Regions from separate parts of the Streptomyces sp. NPDC001843 genome, predicted to be linked through region 3. Evidence: riboswitches for the same ligand, from Rfam matches in the RefSeq annotation. Region 3 holds a riboswitch; each other region holds the start of a gene.

Region 1 (4,582 bases), on a different contig from region 3:
CCGCCTCCAGTCCACCGTGCGCCGGCCCTGCGATACGTCGATATGGGGGGCGTGGTGGTCGCCGAGGCCACGGCGCGGCCCCGTCCCGTTCACCCGTCCGGTGTCCCAGGGGTGGACGCCCCCTTGACGTCGCCCCGAGCCGGATCGACACTCCAGATGGGAATCCTAGTGAACAGGTAGGGAAGCATGAGGCGCTTGGAGACGGTCACCAGCCGAGTGAGCCGTACGCCGACCTCGCCCCTGCTCACCTCCCGCCGGCACATCGACCTGCTGCGTGTCTGCAGCGCGCGATCAGCCTCCTGAGCCGGTCCCGGGCGACCCCCTGACCCGCCCGGCCCGTCCGGGCACCCCGGACCCTCCCGCACACCCTGGCGCCCACTGTCCGACGACGCTTCCGCCGCGCGTACGTCCGCGCGCCCGCTCCCGGGGAGACGCATGTCCATCACACCGCTCGCCGCCGTCCCGTCCGCCCACCGCACCGTCCCCGTCTTCCGGGGTCGCCTCGGCCGGGACGCGCGCAGCGGCCACCACGCCGTGCCGCACCGCTACCGGCTCCATCTCTCCACCGCCTGTCCCGACGGGCTGCGCCTGGCCATAGGGCACAGCCTGCTCGGCCTCGACCACGAATGCCCGGTCACGCTCCTGCCGGCCGTACCGGACCGTCCCGGCGGCGGCCACTCGGCCCTGGGTCCGCTGTACGAGGCGAGCGCACACCACTACACCGGGCCGGCCCTCGCCCCGGTGCTCAGCGACGACTGGTCAGGGCGCATCGTCAGCACCCACACCCCGGACATCCTGCGCGACCTCGACCGCTTCTGCCCGGACGGCCCCACCTCGCTGTATCCGTGCGGCACCGAGAGCCAGATCGAAGCCGTCGAAAGGCTCTGCGCCGAAGGCATCCAGGAGGCCGCGCAGCGCGCCGGACAGGCCGACGCGGATCCCGCGCAGCGTGCCGCCGCACTCGATCTGCTGCTGGACACGCTGGGCAGGCTGGAGCGGTATCTGGACGGCGAGGAGTACCTCGTCGCCGGCCGGCTCACCGCCGCCGACGTCGAACTCTGGGTGGCCCTGGTGCAGTTGGACACCGTGCACCGCTGCCACCTCGACGCCGGTGCCGTGCACCGCATCGCCGGGTACCCGGTGCTGTGGGCCTACGCCCGGCGCCTGGCGGCCCACCCCGCCTTCGGGACCCACCTCGACCTGGACGGCATCGCACTCCGTCACCACGGCCACTGCCAGGGCCTGGAGGCCGCCGGAGCGGCCGTCCAGATCCTGGACTGGACGGGGCACGCCACGGACCCGCAGGGCTCTTACCGCAGGTGAGACCGGGTCAGCCAGGTCCACTCCTCGGACGGCCGTTGACATTGGAACGGCCGACTGCATTACTTGCAGCTCAGAAGGTCATGAGCGTCAGCGCCAAGCCCTGGCTCGCTGACCGGCAACCCTCGCATCGCGGTGGGGTGCCCCAGGTGACGACCGGACCGGACGACGACTTCGGTAAGCGCGAGGGCCCCCTGGGGCCGGAACAGTGACAGGTGACGCCATGTACGCAGCTCCCAGGACGGCCACGGGCCGTACCCAGGGCTGCGTACCGCCGTACGCCGGACTCCTCGTCGCCGATCGTGCCGTCGACCTGCTCCGGGTCAACAGCGCACTGTGTACCGCACCGGGCCGTGCCCGCTGTCGGGGCTGACCCCACCTCCCAGCCGGCCCCCGCGTCCTGACGGACACCGTCCGTACGGTGTGCCGTCGTCCGACCAGCCCCCGGTTCCCGTGCGTTCCCGTGTGCCGCCTCGTGCCCCAGCGCCGTAGCGGCCCGCGTCCGGTCCGCCGCGGTCCCGGGGTGTCCGAATCCCCGGAGCCCGCCATGAGTGAACCCCCAGGCGCAGCCGTGTCCCTCGCCGAGGCACCACCCGCCGAAACACCGTCAAAGGCCTTCGTAGCACAGCGCGTTCAGCCGTTGCGGCGGCCCGGACGGTGGATCGTCACCGCCGTCGTCCTCGTGCTCGTCGCACAGATCCTGCACGGACTGGCCACGAACCCCTTCTACCAGTGGGACCGCTTCCGCTACTGGTTCCTGCGTCCCACGATCCTCGACGGGCTCGTCGTCACCCTCGAAGCGGCCGCGCTCAGCGCCGTGCTGGGTCTGCTCGGCGGCATCGTGCTGGCCCTCGGCCGGCTGTCCGGCAGCCCGGTGCTCCGGGCGGTGAGCTGGACCTACACCTGGCTGTTCCGCTCGGTCCCGCTGATCGTCGTCCTGATCTTCCTCTACAACTTCTCAGCCCTGTACAAGACGCTGAGCCTCGGCATCCCCTTCGGGCCGGCCTTCGTCACCTTCGACGAGTCGAAGCTGGCCACCGACATGACGGTCGCCGTCATCGGCCTCAGCCTCAACGAGGCGGCGTACGCGGCCGAGGTCGTGCGCGGTGGCATCCTCTCCGTCGACCAGGGCCAGCACGAGGCGGCGGCCGCACTCGGTCTGCCCAAGGGCTACCAGTTCACCCGGATCGTCTTCCCGCAGGCCCTGAGGTCCATCACCCCGAACTACGTCAACCAGCTCATCGGCCTGATCAAGAGCACGTCCCTGGTGTTCTACGTCTCCCTGCTCGACCTGTTCGGCTCGGTGCAGACCATGGGCAGCACCTACCCCGGCGACATCGTGCCGCTGCTGCTCGTCGCCACCGTCTGGTACCTGATCCTGACCAGCGTCGTGTCCGTCGTCCAGTTCTACGTCGAGCGGTACTTCGCCCGCGGTGCCACCCGCAGCCTGCCGCCGACCCCGCTGCAGAAGGCGCGGGCGGGCCTCGCGGACTTCCGGGCCCGGCTGCGCAGGGAGGCCACCGTATGACCGCCACCGACACCCTGGAGACGACCCCGGCCGCCCTGGAGGTGCACGACGTCCACAAGTGGTACGGCACCCACCGCGTCCTGGACGGCATCGACCTGACCGTGCGCCCCGGCGAGGTCACCGTGATCCTCGGGCCCTCCGGCTCCGGCAAGTCGACCCTGCTGCGGGTCATCAACCACCTGGAGAAGCCCGAGGTGGGCCATGTCAGCGTCGGCGGCGAGCTGATCGGTGTGAAGCGGAACGGGGCGCGGCTGAAGGAACTCAGCGAGCGCGCCATCCTGGCCCAGCGCGGCCGGATCGGTTTCGTCTTCCAGAACTTCAACCTCTTCCCGCACCTGAGCGTCCTCGACAACGTCGCCGCCGCCCCCGTCGCCACCGGAAAGCTGACCAGGGCCCAGGCACAGGAACTGGCACGCGAACTGCTCACCCGGGTCGGCCTCGGCGACCGTACCGGCGCCTACCCGCGGCAGCTGTCCGGCGGCCAGCAGCAGCGCGTCGCCATCGCCCGCGCCCTCGCGCTGCGTCCCGGGATCATCCTCTTCGACGAGCCGACCTCGGCGCTCGACCCCGAACTCGTCGGCGAGGTCCTCTCCGTCATCAAGGACCTGGCGACCAGCGGCACCACGCTCGTCATCGTCACCCACGAGATCGGCTTCGCCCGCGAGGTCGCCGACCGGGTCGTCTTCATCGACGGCGGAAGGATCGTCGAACAGGGGCCGCCCTCCCAGGTGTTGGACCGTCCCCAGCACGAGCGGACCCGGGACTTCCTCAGCAGGGTCCTCTGAACCCCCTCACCATCACCCGTCCCGAACGACAAGGACAGCCATGCCCAGCCACTTCTCCCGACGCAGCCTGATACGCGGCATCACCGCGGCGACCACGGTCGCCACCCTGGCCACCGGGCTCGCCGCCTGCGGTGGTGACAGCGAAGCCGCCACCACCACCGACGCCGCCGGCACGGTGACCGTGGGCCGGGTGTCCAACGGCGCGGCCAAGCAGACCGAGCTGAAGGTCTCCGAGGTGAAGGCTCTCAACGCCGAGCTGCCCGCCGCGATCCGCAAGAGTGGCACCCTGAGGATCGGTGTCGGCGCCCTGCCCGACGGCTTCCCGCCGCTGGCCTACATCGGCGGCGACCAGAAGACCCTCACCGGAGCCGAACCGGACCTCGGCCGCCTGGTCGCCGCGGTTCTCGGACTCGCGCCGCAGTTCTCCGACGCCACTTGGGAGAACATGTTCGTCGGCATCGACAGCGGCAGGTACGACGCCGCCTTCGCCAACATCACCGACACCGAGGAACGCAAGAAGAAGTACGACTTCGCCTCCTACCGCAAGGACAACGTCGGCTTCGAGGTGCTGAAGAAGAGCACCTGGAACTTCGACGGCAACTACGAGGACCTCGCCGGGAAGACGGTCGCCGTCGACAACGGCACCAACCAGGAGAAGATCCTGCTGGAGTGGCAGACGAAGCTGAAGAAGGAGGGCAAGGCCCTCACGGTCAAGCACTACCAGAGCAAGAACGCCACCTACCTGGCGCTGAGCGGCGGCAGGATCGACGCCTACTTCGCCGCCAACCCCGGTGTCGCCTACCACGTCCGGCAGACCGCCAAGTCGCCGAACCCCACCCGCAGCGCGGGCACCTTCTCCGGCGCCGGCGCCGGCCTGCAGGGCCTGATCGCGGCGACCACGAAGAAGGACAGCGGACTGGCCAAGCCGTTCGCGGACGCCATCAACCAC
Region 2 (4,582 bases), on a different contig from region 3:
TGCGGTAACCGTCCATCTGGATCGCGCTGTAGTGGACGAAAACATCCGCACCACCGTCGACCGCGATGAAGCCGTACCCCTTCTCCGCGTTGAACCACTTGACGGTGCCCTGAGCCATGCCTAACTCCCCTATTACTGGCCCTTGCACAGATCCACACTTCGCGGATCCGGGTCAGACCTCACCCCCCATGGATTGGGGGCGTGCGCCGGAACGCGTCGACCGCGGCTGAATGTATCTGTCCAACTGCCGTCTGCAACAGGTCAATCGGACGAGAAATCTGGACGACGCCGGTCGGGAATCTGCCAAAAATTCGGCTGAATCCGGGGCAAGTCGGGCCCCGCAAAGGGCACATAAGGCGCAAAACATTCGCACACTTTGGCTACATCCTGTCGGATGTGCGGCGCGATTCCAGGGCCCCCGACCCGCGTTCCGGGAGCGCGTTCCCCAACTCTACCGCGCTCAACCACACAGAATTGCCCCCTCCGTTTCTCTCACGGCGAGGGCAATTCGATGAACTCTCGGTAACCGGTGTTACCGACGGTAATGATCAGTCATTCGGTCAGCCGCCGGCGACGGCCGGAATGATGGAGACGCCCGCACCGTCCGGAGTCGTGGTCTCCAGCCCCTGCTCGAAGCGCACGTCGTCGTCGTTGACGTACACGTTGACGAAGCGGCGCAGCTTGCCCTGGTCGTCCAGGACGCGGGCGGCGATCCCGGTGTGGTTCTTCTCCAGGTCGGCGATGACCTCGCCGAGGGTCGTGCCCTCTGCCTGGACCTCTGCCTGGCCGCCCGTGTAGGTGCGCAGGATGGTGGGGATGCGGACGGTCACGCTCATGCCAGGCCAGCCTCTCGGAAGGAGTCGAGGTTCGGGCGGATCGTGGCGGTCAGGCCGGTGCCTGCCACCGCGTCCAGGGTCTTCAGGCCGTCGCCCGTGTTGAGGACGACGGTCGTCTTGGTCGGGTCGAGGACGCCGTTCTCCAGCAGCTTGCGCGTGACGCCCACCGTCACACCGCCCGCCGTCTCCGCGAAGATGCCCTCCGTGCGGGCGAGCAGCTTGATGGCGTCCACCACCTGCTCGTCCGTCACGTCCTCCACCGCCCCGCCGGTGCGGCGCGCGATGTCCAGGACGTACGGCCCGTCCGCCGGGTTGCCGATGGCGAGGGACTTGGCGATGGTGTCGGGCTTCTGCGGGCGCACCACGTCGTGGCCCGCCTTGAACGCGGTCGACACCGGCGAGCAGCCCTGGGCCTGGGCGCCGAAGATCTTGTAGGGCCGGTCCTCGACGAGGCCGAGCTTGATCAGCTCCTGCAGCCCCTTGTCGATCTTGGTGAGCTGGGAGCCGGAGGCGATCGGGACGACGATCTGGTCCGGGAGCCGCCAGCCGAGCTGCTCGCAGATCTCGTACGCCAGGGTCTTGGACCCCTCCGCGTAGTACGGCCTCAGGTTGACGTTGACGAAGCCCCAGCCCTCGCCGGCCGGGTCGCCGATCAGCTCGGAGCAGAAGCGGTTCACGTCGTCGTAGTTGCCCTCGATGCCGACGAGCTCGCCGCCGTAGACCGCGGCCATGACGACCTTGCCCTGCTCCAGGTCGTGCGGGATGAACACGCAGGAACGGAAGCCGGCCCGGGCCGCCGCGGCACCGACCGCGCCGGCCAGGTTGCCGGTGGAGGAGCAGGACAGGGTGGTGAAACCGAAGGCCCGCGCCGCCTCCAGTGCCTGCGCGACCACACGGTCCTTGAAGGAGTGCGTCGGGTTGCCGGAGTCGTCCTTCACGTACAGGTGCGAAGCCTCGATGCCGAGCTCACGGGCGAGGTTGTCGGCCTGGACGAGCTGGGTCCAGCCGGGGTTGATGTTGGGCTTGGTCGCCACGTCCGCCGGGACGGGCAGCAGGGGTGCGTAGCGCCAGATGTTCGCGGGTCCCGCCTCGATCCGCTTCCTCAGCTCCTCGGTTTCGTAGGCCGAGAAGTCGTAGGCGATCTCGAGCGGGCCGAAACACTCCTCGCAGGCGAAGACCGGTCCGAGCGGTACCCGGTGGCCGCACTCGCGGCAGCTCAGAGCAGCGGCGGGGCCGAGGTCTACGGTGGAGTCGGTGGTGCTTGCAGCAGTCTGCACAGCCATGTGAGGCGAGGCCCTTTCTCCTCATCTTCCTCACGACGCATCTCGCCGTGAGACGGATTTGGCACCTTCCCTAGCCGGGAGCCTCGCGGAACGATCAGGACTGGTCCAACTGATCTACGAGAACCGACTGGAGGGTTGCCGGGGCTTCATCGGGCCGTGTCCCTCTGCCCCTCTGGATGAGCGGTATGCGGTTGTGTGTGCGGTTGTGAACAACGGTGACCTCGGACATGCGATGGTCATCCGCGTTGTTCAAGACTGTAACCGAAGGCCGGGACAGTTGAGATAGTCGTCCGAACCGCGAGACAAACAGTGAGGAGCCGCCCACCGTGCTGGAAGAAGTCGAGCGCTGGCTGAGCACCCGCTCCTGGTCCGTGACCGATCGCCCGCTCCACCAGATCCTGGCCGCGAAGCAGCGCACGGGCCAGTCGGTCAGTGTCGTGCTGCCCGCGCTCAACGAGGAGGAGACGGTCGGCGACATCGTCGCGATCATCCGCCACGACCTGATGCAGCAGACCCCGCTCGTCGACGAGATCGTGGTCGTCGACTCGGGGTCCACCGACCGCACCTCCGAGGTGGCCGCCGCGGCGGGCGCCCGGGTCGTCCACCGCGACGACGTCCTGCCGCGGATACCGGCCGTGCCCGGCAAGGGCGAGGTGCTGTGGCGTTCGCTCCTCGTCACCGAGGGGGACATCGTCTGCTTCATCGACGCCGACCTGAAGGAGTTCTCCTCCGACTTCGTCTCGGGGATCGTCGGCCCGCTGCTGACCGACCCGGACGTGGACCTGGTCAAGGGCATGTACGACCGTCCGCTCGCCGGGACCGCGGGCCAGGGCGGCCGGGTCACCGAGCTGATGGCGCGCCCGCTGCTCAACATGCACTGGCCGCAGCTTGCGGGGTTCGTGCAGCCGCTCGGCGGTGAGTACGCGGCCCGCCGCTCGCTGCTGGAGCAGCTGCCCTTCCCCGTCGGGTACGGGGTGGAACTGGGCATGCTGGTCGACGCCCTGCACCTGGTGGGCCTGGACGCCCTGGCCCAGGTGGACGTCGGGGTGCGCAAGCACCGCCACCAGGACGGGCAGGCGCTCGGCCGGATGGCCGCCGCCATCTACCGCACCGCCCAGCTCCGCCTGGCCCGCGGCCACCTCGTCCGGCCCTCGCTCACCCAGTTCGAGCGGGGCGAGGAGGGCTTCGAGCCGCGCACCTACTCCGTGGACACGGAGGAGCGGCCGCCGATGGCGGAGATCGCCGAGTACGCCGCGCGCCGGGTGGCCTGACCCCGGCCGTGTCACTCCGCCGGGGAGGGAACCGTACGTTTGAGCGTTTCCGGGCCGGGCTAGGTTGAGACTCATGGCTTCCACGCACGGTGCTGAGGTGCTGGTCGCGTCCAATCGCGGCCCGGTTTCGTACGAAGTCCGCGAGGACGGTTCGCTGCACGCCAAGCGGGGTGGCGGCGGACTGGTGTCCGGGCTGTCGGCCATCGGCCCGGACGCGAACGCGCTCTGGGTGTGCGCCGCGCTGAGCGACGCCGACCGGGAGGCGGTGCGCCGCTCCCACGGCGGTCGGCGGCTCTCCGAGGACGCGACCGGCGGGCAGCAGGTCCGCATGATCGACATCGACGCGACGGTGTTCTCCGACGCGTACAACGGCATCGCCAACTCGGTGCTGTGGTTCGTCCACCACATGCTGTACCAGACCCCGCTGGAGCCCGTCCTGGACGCGGAGTTCCGTCGCCAGTGGGCGTCCTACGAGGCCTACAACCGGGCGTTCGCCGAAGCCCTGGCCGAGGAGGCGGCGCAGGGCGCGGTGGTGGTCGTCCAGGACTACCACCTGGCGCTGGCTCCCCGGATGCTCCGGGAACTCCGCCCCGACCTGCGCATCGGCCACTTCTCGCACACCCCGTGGGCGCCGCCGGACTACTTCCGGCTGCTCCCCGACGACATCGCCGCCGAACTGCTCGGCGGGATCCTGGGCGCGGACCGGGCGGGCTTCCTCACCCAGCGCTGGGCGGACGCGTTCACCGCCTGCTGCGAAGCCGTCCTCGGGGCCGACGCCGTGTCCGGCACTCGGATCGGGGTGCACGGTCTGGGCGCGGACGCGGACTTCCTGCGGCAGCGGGCGCACCGGCCGGACGTGGACGAGCGGATGACGGCGCTGCGGACGGAGATCGGTACGGCGCCCGACGGCAGGGCACGCAAGACGATCGTCCGGGTCGACCGCACGGAGCTGTCGAAGAACATCGTGCGCGGGCTGCTGGCCTACCGTGAGCTCCTCGACGACCACCCGGAGTGGCGCGAGCGGGTGGTGCACGTGGCGTTCGCCTACCCCTCCCGGCAGGACCTCGCGGTGTACCGCGACTACACCGCCGAGGTGCAACGGGTGGCGGAGGAGATCAACGCCGCGTACGGCACCCCGGGCTGGACCCCGGTCGTCCTCCACGTCAAGGACGACTTCGCCCGCTCCCTGGCC
Region 3 (4,582 bases):
CGCTGCTCGGCTACGCCGCCGCCAACGCCGCCTCCGAACAGTCCCTGGTGGGGGCCTCCGGGGCGATCTCGGCGGTCCTCGGCGCGTTCCTCTACCTGTTCCCCGGCGCCCGCGTCACCAGTCTCCTCCCCTTCCTGTTCTTCCTTCCGCTGCGCTTCCCCGCCTGGGTGGTCCTGCCCTTCTGGGCGGCCCTGCAGTGGCTGGCGGCGGGCCGCGCCCCCCAGGGACCGGGTGTGGCCTACCTGGCGCACCTGGTGGGCTTCGGCCTGGGCTTCGTCGTCGCGTGGATGCTGTTCGGGCGGGTGAACAGGGGCTGCCCTAGAGTTGAGGCCGCCCCAGCCCAGGCCCCCGAGGGAGAGAACCAGCCGTGATCACCGCGATCGTGCTCATCAAGACCAGCGTGGACCGGATCCCCGAGATCGCGGAGCGGATCGCCTCGCTGGACAGCGTCAGCGAGGTCTTCTCGGTCACCGGCACCTACGACCTGATCGCCATGGTCCGGGTGCGGCAGCACGAGGACCTGGCGGACGTCATCCCCGGCCGGATCAGCAAGATCCCCGGCGTGGAGGCCACCGACACGCACGTGGCCTTCCGCACCTACTCCCAGCACGACCTGGAGGCGGCGTTCGCGATCGGGCTGGACAACTGAGGCCTGTCCGGCCGGTCCGGCGCCAGGCGCCCAGGCCGGCCGCCGCGATGCCGGTGGCCGGGGCTCGTGGATGCGGCGGCTGCTGACCACCACGGAGGTGGGCGGCCCGCGGAGACCTGGGGTGCGTCACTGAAGGACGGATTCCGAGCCGGCGCCGCCCGCGGGCGTGGTGAGCCGCACGTCCGCGGGCCTGGGCGAGGTACAGCCGTGATGGCCGCGGTGGTCACACCGCCGGGACGCAGCGGCCGTCCTCGGTGCGGTAGCGCCACTTGGCGCCGTCCCGGACGAGTTCCCTCACCGCGTTCACGAACCGCTCCACGTGCTCGTCCGGCGTTCCCGCGCCGAAGCTGACGCGGATGGCGTTGAGGGACTTCTCGCCGGGCGCGGCCTCGGGGGCGCCGCACTCGCCCTGTGTCTGCGGGTCGCTGCCCAGCAGGGTGCGGACGAGGGGGTGGGCGCAGAACAGGCCGTCGCGGACGCCGATGCCGTACTCGGCGGAGAGCGCGGCGGCGAAGTGGGAGCTGTTCCAGCCCTCGACGACGAACGAGATGACGCCGACGCGCGGGGCGTCGTCGCCGAAGAGGGACAGGACCCGGACTTCCGGGATCTCGGCGAGGCCCGCGCGGACCTTCGCGATCAGGTGCTGCTCGCGGGCGACCAGGGCGTCGAAGCCCGCCTCGTCGAGCGCCTTGCAGGCCGAGGCGATGGAGTAGGCGCCGATGACGTTCGGGGAGCCGGCCTCGTGGCGGGCCGCGCTGTCGTGCCACTCCACGTCCACTCCCCCGTCGTCACGCCGGGTGACCTTGCGGCTGGCGCCGCCGCCCGCGAGGTACGGCTCGGCCGCGCGCAGCCAGTCGGCGCGGCCGGCCAGCACACCGGAGCCGAACGGGGCGTACAGCTTGTGCCCGGAGAAGGCGACCCAGTCGACGTCCAGCTCCCTGAGGCTCACCGGGTGGTGCGGGGCGAGCTGGGCGGCGTCCAGGACGATCCGGGCGCCGTGCGCGTGGGCGGCGGCGGCCAGCTCGCGGACCGGCCACAGTTCGCCGGTGACGTTGGAGGCGCCGGTGACGCAGACCAGGGCCGGGCCGTAGCCCCCTTCGATCGACACAGTGCGCTCGGCGAGGGCCCGCTCCAGCGTGTCGACGGCCTGCCGCGGGCTGCGGGGGGCGTCGAGGTAGGTGACCCGTGCGTCCTGCCAGGGCAGCAGGGAGGCGTGGTGCTCGGTCTCGAAGACGAAGACCTGGCAGTCGGCGGGGAGCGCGCGGGCCAGGAGGTTCAGCGAGTCCGTGGTCGACCGGGTGAAGACGACCTGGTCGTCCGCCCGGCAGCCGAGGAAGTCGGCGACGGTCTTCCGGGCGTTCTCGAAGAGGTCCGTGGAGAGCTGCGAGAGGTATCCGGCGCCCCGGTGCACGCTGCCGTAGTACGGGGCGTACGCGGCCACGTCGTCCCAGACCCGCTGGAGCGCGGGGGCGCTGGCCGCGTAGTCGAGCGCGGCGTAGGTGACCTCGCCACCCGTGACGAGCGGAACGGTGACATCACGGCCCAGAACGGGCAGCGGGGCACAGACGGACTGGTCGGCGGCAACGGCGGAGACGGACATGGGTGTACTCCCGTGAAGGCAGGCGGAACTCACCGCACGAGCGGACGGCGCTCAAGCACGGATGAGGTGAAAAGGGGGATGCGGAGGCGGGGCTCGACGCCCTAGCGCATTCGCTTGCTCACGGAAGGCTCCCTCGTCGACCAGGACCCCTGGTGTGCGAGGGGTCCGCGCTTGCCGTAGACCTCGCTGCCTACGGCCTGGTCTTCACCCGGGGCACCCCGCCACGGACGGAGGGTTGCCGGACAGTCGGCCGGGGCCGAATGACTGTCACTCATGACCTGGTCAGAGAAAGTACGTGGGCTGATCACCGTCCGCAACTCGTGTCCGGATGGCGGGACGGCGGTCCTTGGGCCGGGTTCACCGCACGGCGTGGTGTCCGTGGTGCCGGGACCAGCGGACGCCGAACAGCACCAGGTCGGCCACCAGGATGACCGCGCCGATGACCAGGAGCCAGAACAGCCCGTGCGCCGCCACGCCGATGAGTCCCAGGATGATCGCCACGAGGATCAGGAACAGGAAGAGCGCCATGGGTGACCACATCCTCCGACGGGTCGGTCAGCCGCGCGCGAGACGGCGCCCGCGTTCGGCAGCGGCCTCGTAGGGCCTGTCGTAGTGTTCGTAGATCTCGTGCTCCCGCTCGACCGGCAGGACGTCGTCCATGCCGATGGACGGTGCCTTCTTCACCTGCCCCCTGGGGTGGGCCACCTTCACGTACCCGGGTCCGAGGGTCGCCTCGTCGAGGGGGACGAAGACGAGCCGGTGCCGGGTCGGCAGTCCGGTGCGGACGGTGACCATGGCAGGCGTGTCGGTGGTGGTGTCCACGTAGACCGCTTCCAGGGCGCCGATCTTGCGGCCCCTGGGATCGATCACGTCGCGGTTGCGCCACTCGCGGATATCGGCTGAGTGGATCATGCCTAGCTCCTTGCGGCCCGTGTTCCCGGGCACCCCACGCCGAGACGGAGCGGCCGCGGGACCGCTTTGTCACGGTTTCACTGTACTCCCGCGGCTGCCCGGCGTTACTCGTTGCTCGCCGCCACCCAGCGGTCGAGGGTCCGCCTGGCCGATCCCGAGTCGATCGACTCGGCCGCCTTGCGCATCCCGGCACGCAACTGCTCGGCCAGCGGTTCCCGCGTCGGGTCCAGGGCCACCAGCGCCGCCGCCGAGTTGAGCAGGACGGCGTCGCGGACGGGGCCCGTCTCGCCGTCGAGCAGGCGCAGCGCCACGTCGGCGTTGTACGACGGGTCACCGCCGCGCAGCGCCTCCACCGGCACCAGCTCGATGCCGACGTCCCGCGGGTCGAAGGTCTCCTCGGTGACCTTGCCGTCCCTGACCACCCAGACGTGGGAGGTGGACGTCGTGGTCAGCTCGTCGAGGCCGTCGTCGCCGCGGAAGACGAGCGAGGAGTTGCCGCGTCCGGCCAGGACGCCCGCGATCATCGGCGCCAGGCGGGGGTCGGCGACGCCGACCGCCTGCGCCTTCACCTTCGCCGGGTTGGTCAGCGGCCCGAGTGCGTTGAAGACCGTCCGGATGCCCAACTGGCCGCGGGCGGCGGCCACATGGCGCAGCGCCGGGTGGAACTTCACCGCGAAGCAGAAGGTGATGCCCGCCTCCTCCGCGACCTCGGCCACCCGCTGTGGCGTCAGGTCCAGATTGACGCCCAGCTTCTCCAGTACGTCGGACGAGCCCGAGGCCGACGAGGCGGCCCGGTTGCCGTGTTTGACGACCTTCGCGCCCGTTCCGGCCACCACGAGCGCCGACATCGTGGAGATGTTCACCGTCTTCGCGCCGTCGCCACCGGTGCCGACGATGTCGACCGTGCGGCCCGACACCTCGATCACGTTGGCGTGCTCGTACATCGCCCGGACCACGCCGGTGATCTCCTCGACGGTCTCGCCCTTGGCGCGCAGCGCCACCACGAAGCCGGCGATCTGCGCGTCGGTCGCCTCGCCGCGCATGATCTGGTCCATCGCCCAGGCCGTCGCGTCGGCGCTCTGGTCACGGCCGTACAGCAGGGCGTTCAGTACCTCGGGCCAGGAACGGCCCGCCGCGGTGTCGCCTCCAGCGGGGGTCACAGCGCTCATAGCCGCTCCTGATCGGTCGTAGCAGGGTGTGACCCCACCCTATCCAGCCGGGGGCATGGCGAAGGGCCCCGTCCGAACACCGGACGGGGCCCTTCGCGCGTGGCGTGGCGTGCGCAGCGATCAGTGGTGGCCGTGGCCGCTCGTGATCTCCTTGTACTCCTCGACGGTCGGCTTCGGGATCTGGTTGTCCTCGCCGTAGTAGGCGTTGCTGAGCTTGGCGCGCAGCTTCTCGCCGCCCTTGATCTTCCGCTC

What was found. Region 3 has a riboswitch for S-adenosylmethionine ahead of ACFYZQ_RS01560 (aminotransferase class V-fold PLP-dependent enzyme). Riboswitches for the same ligand answer to the same signal wherever they lie in the genome.
Region 1: linked by a shared signal. The riboswitch ahead of ACFYZQ_RS26720 (amino acid ABC transporter permease) and the one ahead of ACFYZQ_RS01560 (aminotransferase class V-fold PLP-dependent enzyme) in region 3 are both predicted to bind S-adenosylmethionine.
Region 2: linked by a shared signal. The riboswitch ahead of thrC (threonine synthase) and the one ahead of ACFYZQ_RS01560 (aminotransferase class V-fold PLP-dependent enzyme) in region 3 are both predicted to bind S-adenosylmethionine.

Annotation. Positions count from the first base shown of each region.
Region 1 covers NZ_JBIATQ010000011.1:108,726-113,307, forward strand. Annotated here, with positions in the region: gene ACFYZQ_RS26715 (glutathione S-transferase C-terminal domain-containing protein) at 436-1,323, shown strand; SAM riboswitch class IV at 1,400-1,510, shown strand; gene ACFYZQ_RS26720 (amino acid ABC transporter permease) at 1,868-2,848, shown strand; gene ACFYZQ_RS26725 (amino acid ABC transporter ATP-binding protein) at 2,845-3,633, shown strand; gene ACFYZQ_RS26730 (ABC transporter substrate-binding protein) at 3,674-4,582, shown strand, end outside.
Region 2 covers NZ_JBIATQ010000014.1:113,017-117,598, forward strand. Annotated here, with positions in the region: gene ACFYZQ_RS31110 (cold-shock protein) at 1-118, opposite strand, end outside; gene ACFYZQ_RS31115 (MoaD/ThiS family protein) at 561-836, opposite strand; gene thrC (threonine synthase) at 833-2,119, opposite strand; SAM riboswitch class I at 2,138-2,302, opposite strand; gene ACFYZQ_RS31125 (glucosyl-3-phosphoglycerate synthase) at 2,446-3,390, shown strand; gene ACFYZQ_RS31130 (trehalose-6-phosphate synthase) at 3,464-4,582, shown strand, end outside.
Region 3 covers NZ_JBIATQ010000001.1:336,408-340,989, forward strand. Annotated here, with positions in the region: gene ACFYZQ_RS01550 (rhomboid family intramembrane serine protease) at 1-371, shown strand, start outside; gene ACFYZQ_RS01555 (Lrp/AsnC family transcriptional regulator) at 368-649, shown strand; gene ACFYZQ_RS01560 (aminotransferase class V-fold PLP-dependent enzyme) at 873-2,249, opposite strand; SAM riboswitch class IV at 2,412-2,528, opposite strand; gene ACFYZQ_RS01565 (hypothetical protein) at 2,607-2,777, opposite strand; gene ACFYZQ_RS01570 (PRC-barrel domain-containing protein) at 2,805-3,161, opposite strand; gene trpD (anthranilate phosphoribosyltransferase) at 3,266-4,330, opposite strand; gene ACFYZQ_RS01580 (cytochrome bc complex cytochrome b subunit) at 4,451-4,582, opposite strand, start outside.